DNA from 2 places in the Arthrobacter flavus genome. Region 2 is predicted to be linked to the other one. Evidence: riboswitches for the same ligand, from Rfam matches in the RefSeq annotation. Region 2 holds a riboswitch; the other holds the start of a gene.
What was found. Region 2 has a riboswitch for cyclic di-AMP ahead of ABD059_RS11820 (M23 family metallopeptidase). Riboswitches for the same ligand answer to the same signal wherever they lie in the genome.

Region 1 (4,728 bases), on a different contig from region 2:
GGCGCGTTGAACAGCCGGGTCAGGCCCTCCCGGACCGAGCCAACAAGGTTGCGCACCGGAGGTTGGCGGTGGGAGGTGCCAAGTAGGGTCCGTCCGGCCTGCGCGAGGGCCTCCATCTGCTCGTCGCGCACCTTCGACGGGCCCGCTCCGAAACGCCCGTCGGCGGGAAGGAGGCCAGCGGGGATCAGTTGGTCCGGGGAAATGCTCATGGTCTCTCCAAGGGGGTAAGCGTGCGACACAAGACGGGATACATTCTGCCGCACTACCCGGCCCTGGCGGCATTTGTGAACACGTCACGACTGGGTGGGCGGTGGCCGCTGATTGCCGCGGTAACTGGGAAATGGGTTAACCTTGGTGAGCGTAGAACTTGTGTTCGGCGCTGGCGATCCGTGCCGCGTTCCCACCGCGAAAGCTGCCCGCTGTTCCATCCCGCACCAGTGCCTAGGAGCTGAACCGCATGACGGACCTCATCGATACCACTGAGATGTATCTGCGGACCATCCTGGAACTGGAGGAAGAGAATATTGTTGCCCTCCGCGCCCGGATTGCTGAACGGCTCCGCCATTCCGGTCCCACCGTCTCCCAAACCATCGGCCGGATGGAGCGCGACGGACTGGTGGTCGTCTCAGGCGATCGCCACCTCGAATTCACTGACCTAGGTCGCCGTCGCGCCATCGGGGTGATGCGCAAGCACCGGCTCGCCGAACGTCTCCTCTCCGACGTGATTGGACTGGATTGGGCCTATGTCCACGAAGAAGCCTGCCGGTGGGAGCACGTGATGAGCGAGCGGGTTGAACAGCGACTGTACGAGCTGCTGGGGAAGCCCACCGAGTCCCCCTACGGCAACCCTATTCCGGGGCTTGAGGCTTTGGGGGGCCCGCCAACCCAAGACTTCACCGACGGTGTCCGCAGCCTCCTGTCGGTCAGCGGCACCAATCCCCAGGGGTCAGTGATTACCCTCATCCGGTTGGCCGAGCCCATTCAGGTGGACCCGGAATTGCTCTCCCAACTCGATGAGGGCGGACTGCGGCCCGGGACCGTCATCACCGTGCAGGCGGTCGGCGACTACGTATCGGTCAGGGTCGAGGGCATCGACGGTGCCCTGGAGCTCCCGCCAGAGGTCGCTGCACACGTGTTCGTGTCGGTTTCCGGTCCAGGCGTCTAGCTCGCCAAGGCTCAATGTTGCCGCAAGTTATCCACAGGAAAAGATAACGAATGTATCTCTTTTGCTTATGGTCGTGGATGATGGAAAACTGGCGTTGATACATCAGCGTTATCTAAACCGCACGCCTAACCCTGTCAGCGGATTTGGATGCTGAGACCCGTGACAGGGGCGGAGGACCCATCAGACGGCGGCCGACCGGTCGCCTTGGGGTGAAGCCCAGACCCGGATCTGCTTCGGCGGAACCGGTCAGGGCCGAGTTTTTTCCCGAACTCGAATCCGACAGCTAACTTCGCAGGCATATACGAAAGGGACCCATTGCCGAAGCACCATGCTTCGGGGCGTCGCCGTGCCGGCGCCCCGGTGTCTGCCGCGCGTCCTCGGGACGCGCACCGACTCGAACGACGACGCACTACCCGAGTCAGGGGCGACTTTTCGCTCACCGGGCTGAGCCAAAAATTCGCCATCGCCGCCGCCGCCTCCGGGCTGGTGCTGACTGTCACGCTACCCACCACGGCAGCGACGGTCCCGCAGGACGACAGCGCGGTTGCCGCAGCAGCAGCACCCACCGCGCAGGCGACTGCCGCGCCCCGGGAAATCAGTGTCCCCGACGCGGCGCTGGTCGATTTCAGCCGCACCGCGCTGCAGAGCACCTTCGACGCAGACGCCAAACTCAGCGAGATCATGACCGCTGCAGGCTCAGCGGCTGTGCCTGCCGCGGCGCGCGGCTCCCTGTCCGCCCCCATGGACAAGCTGGTCATCACGTCTCCTTTCGGCTACCGGGTAAGCCCGATCACCGGCATGGGCGGGGAACTCCACTCGGGCCAGGACTTCAGTAGCTCGTGCGGCAGTGAAGTGTTCGCCGCCGCGTCAGGTACCGTCACCTTTACCGGCTGGCACCCCTACGGGGGCGGGAACCGCGTGGTCATCGATCACGGCAACGGCCTTGAGTCCACGTACAACCACCTTTCATCCAGCAGCGTCCAGGAAGGGCAGTCGGTGGACCGCGGCGACGTCGTCGCTCAGAGCGGTAGTACCGGCGCATCCACTGGTTGCCACCTGCATTTTGAAGTAATGGTTGACGGTCAGGCCGTGGACCCCATGGGCTGGCTGTAACCAAGGACACACCGTTCCGTGACCGGAATGTGACATTGTGGTCGATCTGCTGTACCGTCGATCTCGTGCCAAATTCTAATAGGTTTGGCACCCTCGAGCAGATCGCCTAGCTCTGCCACTGCCTGAGGTTCCGTTCGCACAATTCGCATGGCAGAGGCGGGGGAACCAATTAGTGGATTTCGCAAGAAATCCTTGGGGTTAAGTCGTGTGATTCCACTGGGAATCAGATGACCGGGTGACTCCCATCCGAATCCGACAGCTCACCTCGCAGGCAATTGGGAGAGGCAATCAAACGTGTCAACTAGCTCTTCTCTGGGCCGCCACAAGGCCGCCCGTACGCACACCAGCCCGCTGACGGCCATCTCAAGCGCCGTCTCCTCGAACGCTGGTTCCGTAGGCCGCCAGGCAGCAGTAATCGTCGCAGCGTCAGGGCTGGTCCTGACCGCCGGGCTGCCAGCCCACGGGTTCGGTGAGTCCGAGCGGGTCGTCCAGCTCTCCACCCCCTTGAACTCGATCGCAGTGACCGCCGACGCCGTCAGCGCTCCCGCCACCGCCGACATCACCTTCGAGCGGGCAGCCGTATCGGCGACGCCCGCCGCAGAAGAGGTTGTCCCGGCTGTCGAGGTGCAGGCCGACGTCGTCGAGCCAGTAGCGCCGGTCGCTGAGCCAGTAGCCGACGTGGTGGCAGAGCCCGCGGTGCAGGACGCAGCCCCAGTCGAGGCAGCCCCAGCCGAGGCGCCCGCCGCAGAGGTCGCTCCAGCTGCTGCAGTCCAGGCGCCCGCCGCCGAAAAGCCAGCACCCGAGGCGGCACCGTCCGGTAACATCGCCGCTGGCCTGGTCGGATCCGCGTACTCCCAGATTGGTGTGGGACAAGATTGCACCGCCATGGTTGAAAAGGCGCTCCGCTCAGTCGGCAAGTCCGTGGGCGACATTGCGCCGGGCGACTTCTTCGCCTTTGGATCAGTTGTTGGTTCCCCAGCGGCAGGCGACCTCGTCATCACCGGCGGCCACGTGGCCATCTACGTCGGCAACGGCCAAGTCATCAGCGGTGGCCTCAACGGCATGAACACCGGCCTGCATTCCCTTTCCGACCTCCCCGGCGCTAGCTTCGTCCGCGTTAGCTAAGACCACACCGAATCCTGGAGAACGCACACATGACCACTAGCACAGCCATTGCACGCCACCGTGCCGATAAACGCCAGGCCACCAACTTCTCGGCCCTGGCCAAAGCCGTTACCGAGAACGCTGGCGGCATGGGCCGCCAGGCCGCCGTAATTGCGGCAGCTTCAGGCCTCGTCCTGACCGGCGGGGTATCGGCGAACGCTGCTGAGCTCTCCCTCGAATCAGCAGAGCGGACCATCCTGACCTCCGCGCTGGAGATTCAGGCCGCACCGGCAGTTGTCGAAGCGCCTGCAGACGCCGATGTTGCGTTCAACCGCACCCCGGTCAAAGCCATAGCAGCCCCAGCAGTTGCCGAAGCCCCAGTGGTCACGGCTCAGGCCGAGACTGTCGTTGAGGTCGAGGAAGTCCCGGCCGCTGAGCCCGAAACAATTGAGCCCGCGACCGCAACTCCCGCAGTGAACGTCCAGCAGGAGGCGCCCGCCCAGGTCGCTCCAGCAGAGGCCACTCCTGCAGCCGAGGCGCCTGCCGCGCCGGAGGCCCCCGCGGCCTCCTCCGGGACGGCAGCAACAATCGCGGCCGCAGCACAGGGTCAGCTGGGCGTTATCCAGGACTGCACCCGTCTTGCAAGCAACGCACTGGCAGCAGCAGGGATCAACTTCCACGGCTGGCCAGCCGGGTACCTTTCGCTGGGACGCACGGTCAGCGCCGGCGAAGCCATCCCAGGTGACCTCATCTACTACGCCGATGGCGGCGCCGGAGTGGCCCACATCGCTGTGTACATCGGTGGCGGCCAGGCAGTCCACGGCGGGTTCAACGGCAACCAGACGGTTGTCGCCCCAGCCGACCTTGGTTCGGGCCCCGTCTTCATCCGCGTTGGCGGCTAAGAGACACCCACACTGTTTACCAAAGGCCCGGAGGATTTTCCTCCGGGCCTTTGGTGTCTGACTGCCGCCCAGACTATCGAGGCGATCGGTCTGCGACGACACGCCTGGACCTGCTCCACAAGAATTGGCTAACCGGGCCCCAGCCAAACTACCCTTACTCAAAAGGAGTCAGTTTTCTAGGCCTGCACCCCGGCGATAGGGGTGACGGCCTGATCGGCAAAGAGGAATGTGCATGCGCACTCTCGTTCTGAATGCTGGATATGAGCCGCTGGCGGTAGTGACCTTCCGCCGGGCGCTGGTCCTTGTGCTGGCTGGGAAGGCCAGCGTCGTCGCCGAAGGGGAGGAGCCGGTCATTGGACCCAACGAGATACTCGGGCGGCCCTCGGTCATCCTGCTGAACCGGTATGTGAAAATCCCCTACCGGCAAAGTCTCGTGGTCACGCG
Region 2 (4,728 bases):
GAGAGGTAGTCACGTGCCCACTGGGCGTCCGCCCGTAGCTGGTCGATCCGGGACGACGCAGGTATAGCCTCCAGCTCGGGTAGGTCGATCTCGTGGGAGGCCCTCAAGACTTCGAGCACCCGCTTGGCCATGAGGGTGTGTCCGGCGCTGGACATGTGCATCCGGTCAGTGTCCCAATAGCCCCAATTCTGGAACTCCCTGAACCGCCAGTAGTCCACCACATCGGCGTGGTGCCGGTCAGCGATTTCGCGGACCAGTTCGTTATAGATGGCCGTCCGCCCGCGGGTCTTGCCGAACACCGCCGACCCCACCGAATCAAACCCGGTAAACAGCACCACGGCGGCACCTGAGCTAGCAAGGCGGGCCACACCGTCGTCGTAGGCGGCCATCAGGGCGTCAATGTCGATCCGCGGCCGCAGAATGTCGTTGCCACCCGCGTAGATGGTGATGAGCGTGGGCTGGAGGGCCAGGGCCCGGTCCACCTGCTCGTCCAGGACCTGGCGCACTTTTTTGCCGCGGACGGCGAGATTCGCGTACCCCCAGGAGCTGTCGGCAAGGATCAGTTGCTCGGCCACCCGGTCCGCCCATCCCCGCACACCGTTCGGGCTTTCTTCATGCCAGTCGCCGACGCCTTCGGTGAACGAATCGCCCAGGGCCACATATCGTTGAGAGAATTCCACTAGTAGAGGCTACCTGCTTCAGCCGCGCGATAAGGTGGCATTGCAAGCAGACTGATAGCTTTCGCGCTGCTCCCGCCCTCCCCCGACCTGAGAAGGACATCATGACCCAGCCCTCCGATAATCGGACCAAGCGCGCCGCGTTGATCATCAACCCGGTCAAGAACACCGGGGCTGATATTCGTGCGATCGTTTCGGAGCTCTGCGCTGCCGAGGGGTGGGACGAGGTGCTGTACCTGGAGACGTCGGCTGACGACCCCGGCCGTGGCCAGGCGCAGCAAGCCGTCGACGCTGGCGTGGACGTGGTGATCGCCGCTGGCGGCGATGGAACGGTCCGCTGCGTGGCCGAGGTTGTCAACGGCACCGGTATCGCCCTGGGCCTGATCCCGCTTGGCACCGGCAACCTGCTGGCCCGGAACCTGGACATCGCCGTCGACAATCCGCGCGAGGCCGCCAAGGCTGCCCTGTTCGGCACCGAACGCAATGTCGACGTCGTTCATGTCACGGTTGACCGCGCCCAGGACTCGCACGTGTTCCTGGTGATGGCAGGACTGGGATTTGACGCGTCGATCATGGCCGACACCCGCGATGACCTCAAAGACAAGGTGGGATGGCTGGCCTACGTTGACGCCGGTATCCGGAACCTGAGCGGCAAACCCGCACGCACCCAGATCACGCTGGACGGCGGCGAGGTCATTGAGCGTCGGCTGCGCAGCGTGATGGGCGGCAACTGCGGCAAGATCATGGGCGGGCTGGAGATTTTCCCCGGCGCAAAGATTGACGACGGCCTGCTGGACATTATGACCGTGGCGCCCACCGGTCGACTGGGCTGGCTCGGCGTCGTCGGGAAGCTGTTCGCCCGAGGGAAGGGCAAGGACCCGTCGCTTGAGTACTTCCAGTGCAAGGAAGCCGAAATCCAGCTCGACGAACCGCAGGAGATCCAACTCGACGGCGACCCCCTCGGCAAGGGCACCCACATGGCCCTGCGCGTGGACGCGAATTCGTTGCGGCTGCGGATGCCCTACGGCAGGAAAGATCCAGCGGTCGTCACCCACCCGGAGCCCTAGGACCGGATCCGGGGCTGGGTCCGGTCTAGGACCGGGTCCGGTTCCGGGTCCGGTTCCGGTTGCCCACTGGCCAGCCCCAACCACTGGGAATGTCTAGACAATCCCACCCACCGTGCCCGCCCCGTGGGGAGGATCGCCGGTACCTGACCTAGAGCCGGGTTTGGGGATCTACTTTTTCGCCGTCGACCAGCAGTTCGAAGTGGAGGTGGCATCCGGTCGAGTTGCCGGTGCTCCCGACGGCGCCCAGGCCTTGGGCCTTGTCCACTTTTTCCCCGACGGTCACGCCGATCACACTGAGGTGGTTGTACGAGGTTTCGAGGCCACCGCCGTGGTCCACCACGATCCGCTGGCCACCGCCATAGGCATGCCACCCGGACTCCACTACGGTACCCGCGCGGGATGCCAGGACCGGCGTACCGCAGGCTCCTGCGTAGTCGGTCCCGGTGTGCAGTTCATCGCCGTATCCACCCAGTGGGTTCACCCGGTACCCGAACGATGACGCAATTTCGGCACCCTCGATGGGAGTGATGAACGTCGCCGCGTCGCTGGACAGGACAGTGGTTTTGGCCTCGGCAGTTGCGGCCGTCGCGACCGGGGACTCCCTGCCGAAATCAATGTCGGCTTCAGCGTCAGCAGTAACCGGGGCGGCCACGGCGGCGCCGCTTGCTGCGGTGGGCGCTGCCGAGGGTGAAGACTCCGGGGCGGGGAAGGCTGCGGTGAGGACAAGCCCGGCCGCTGCGGCGAGGACGCCTACGGCCAGCACAGCTGGCCGACGGTTGGATGTCGATGGGGACTTCGGTGGGGCGGACGCGCGGCGGCGCCCGGATGTGACCGGCTGGAGCAAAACAAGAGCCTCTCTGCAACGCCGGTGAAGTTAGCTGTCGGATTCGAGCAAGAGTTGACTCGGCCCACTGCTGCTCTTCCTGTGAGCGGAAGAGCGGTTTGCGAAGGGCTGCACCCCAAGGCAGATAACTGCCGAAGATGGGTCCTCCACCCCTGCCACGGTGAATTGGGGACCGGCTGCTGGCAGGGTTAGGCGTGCAGTCCGGGAGCCACAAAGATGCGGATGGCTCCCTACAAGAATAGAACGCTTTGCCGAGAAGTTATAATTTCGTTACATAGCTCACGGCGCGCCGACTAGCCAAGCTCGGAACGGCCACTCCGCCAATACCCCATAAACGCGACCTGTTTGCGGTCGATCCCGACGTCGCGCACCAGATAGCGCCGCAACCCTCGGACCACCGCTGCCTCGCCCGCGATCCAGGCATAGAAGGGGAGCGCACCGGAGGGCCGGTCCGGGTTCAGCGAGGTATTCAGGGTAGACGCGTTCAGTCGCTGCGGAGTTTCCCACAGGATCGTCTCGTCGATGTTCACTTCTTCCGGCTCAGGGCCCGCTGTGGCGGCGGCAGCGGCGGCAAGGGTCAGCCCGGCGCGGGAGCTGGCATCGACGCCGACGGCGAACGGCGTGGCCAGTGACACCCAGCCGGGTACCCGAACGGCGTCTCGGACCGCCGCGTCCAGCAGTTCACCGTGAGGGCGTTCGCCGCGGGCCAACCAGATGATCTTCACTGCCGAGGTGGTGGAGACGGCCTGGAAATCTGCGGGGTCCGGCACTTCGAGGAAGGCGTGCCCGCCGACGTCGGCGGGGAGTGATTCCAGGATGGCGCTGATAGCAGGGACAGCTGTCTCGTCGCCGGCGAGGAGAACATGCTGGGCGAGCCCCGGACGCCACTCGATCCCGCCGTAGGAGCCAGCGGTGGTGCAGGTCGCGGCGTGGACGTTCGGCCCGATCAGCCACATCCGGTCACCGGGGGTGGCAGCGGCGGCCCAGAGCGACGCCGGTCCCCCGTTCCCCTCAGCGTCGAAGTGCATCACAAAGTCGACGTCGATCTCTGGCTCGTCGCCATCGCACCGGGCTGCCCTGACGGTATAGGTGCGCATGGCGCCGCGTTCGGCGGGGTCCATCGCAAGCCACTGCTGATACCAGCCTGATCCCTCGGGTGGCGACTCGAGTAGCTCCCGCATGTTCACGCGGGGGGCATCGTCCCCGCGGGTGGCGGGGATCAAGACCTTGATCCGCAGGTCCAGCGTTGGTCCCTGCACACCGAAATTCCTGAGGCAGGACCCGCCGAAAGTGATGCGTTGGAAGTTGGCGCTGAGGCGCTGCACCCGAGTGACGACGACGTCGAAGGCTGATACCGCCGAGACGGCCCCCTCGGTGCGCTGTGGTCCGCGCTCGCGCCGCTGGGCCGTGCGGTTGCTGACTTCGGTCATGTTGCTGCCTCCAGGTGATGCGCGGACAGCGTGTCCTGCGGATTTGGCAGGAACCCCTGCCCAGTGGACGTTTCGGATGACGACTGAGTAGCTCCGTCGCCTGAGTGGTGTCGGCCGACCGGAACCACCATGGGGGTGCCGGACACGGGGTCCGGAATGACGCGGCATTGCAGACCGAAAACTGAGGTGACTGTCTCCTCGGTGACCACCTCCGCGGGGCTGCCCTGCGCGGCGATCCGGCCGTCGGTCATGGCGATGAGGTGATCGGCATAGCGTGCGGCGAGGTTAAGGTCGTGGAGCACGATAGCCACCGTGGTGCCGTCGCGCCGGTTCAGATCAGTGATCAGATCCAGCACTTCCACCTGGTGGGTGACGTCGAGGAAGGTGGTGGGTTCATCCAGCAGCAGGATGTCAGTCTGCTGGGCGAGGGCCATCGCAATCCAGACCCGCTGCCGCTGCCCACCGGAGAGTTCATCGACAAAACGGTCAGCGAGCTCAAGGGTGTCGGTGACTTCGAGGGCGGCGGCGACGGCGACGTCGTCGTCGTTGGTCCACTGCCGGAACCAGCCCTGGTGTGGGTAGCGGCCACGACCCACCAGGTCGGCGACGGTGATCCCGTCCGGCGCTACGGGCGTCTGCGGCAGCAAGCCAAGGGTGCGTGCGACGGCGCGGGTGGAAAGCGAGTGGATGTCCTTGCCGTCGAGACTGAC

Region 1: it holds a riboswitch for cyclic di-AMP, as region 2 does, so the genes downstream of both, ABD059_RS17340 (M23 family metallopeptidase) here and ABD059_RS11820 (M23 family metallopeptidase) in region 2, are expected to answer to the same signal.

Annotation. Positions count from the first base shown of each region.
Region 1 covers NZ_BAAAIJ010000063.1:62,307-67,034, reverse strand. Annotated here, with positions in the region: gene serC (phosphoserine transaminase) at 1-209, opposite strand, end outside; gene ABD059_RS17345 (iron-dependent transcriptional repressor DtxR) at 458-1,165, shown strand; cyclic di-AMP (ydaO/yuaA leader) riboswitch at 1,304-1,478, shown strand; gene ABD059_RS17340 (M23 family metallopeptidase) at 1,481-2,278, shown strand; cyclic di-AMP (ydaO/yuaA leader) riboswitch at 2,404-2,567, shown strand; gene ABD059_RS17335 (NlpC/P60 family protein) at 2,573-3,403, shown strand; gene ABD059_RS17330 (NlpC/P60 family protein) at 3,433-4,284, shown strand; gene ABD059_RS17325 (HNH endonuclease) at 4,517-4,728, shown strand, end outside.
Region 2 covers NZ_BAAAIJ010000047.1:374,405-379,132, forward strand. Annotated here, with positions in the region: gene ABD059_RS11810 (SGNH/GDSL hydrolase family protein) at 1-680, opposite strand, end outside; gene ABD059_RS11815 (diacylglycerol/lipid kinase family protein) at 782-1,744, shown strand; gene ABD059_RS11820 (M23 family metallopeptidase) at 1,893-2,507, opposite strand; cyclic di-AMP (ydaO/yuaA leader) riboswitch at 2,593-2,776, opposite strand; gene ABD059_RS11825 (siderophore-interacting protein) at 2,882-4,018, opposite strand; gene ABD059_RS11830 (ABC transporter ATP-binding protein) at 4,015-4,728, opposite strand, start outside.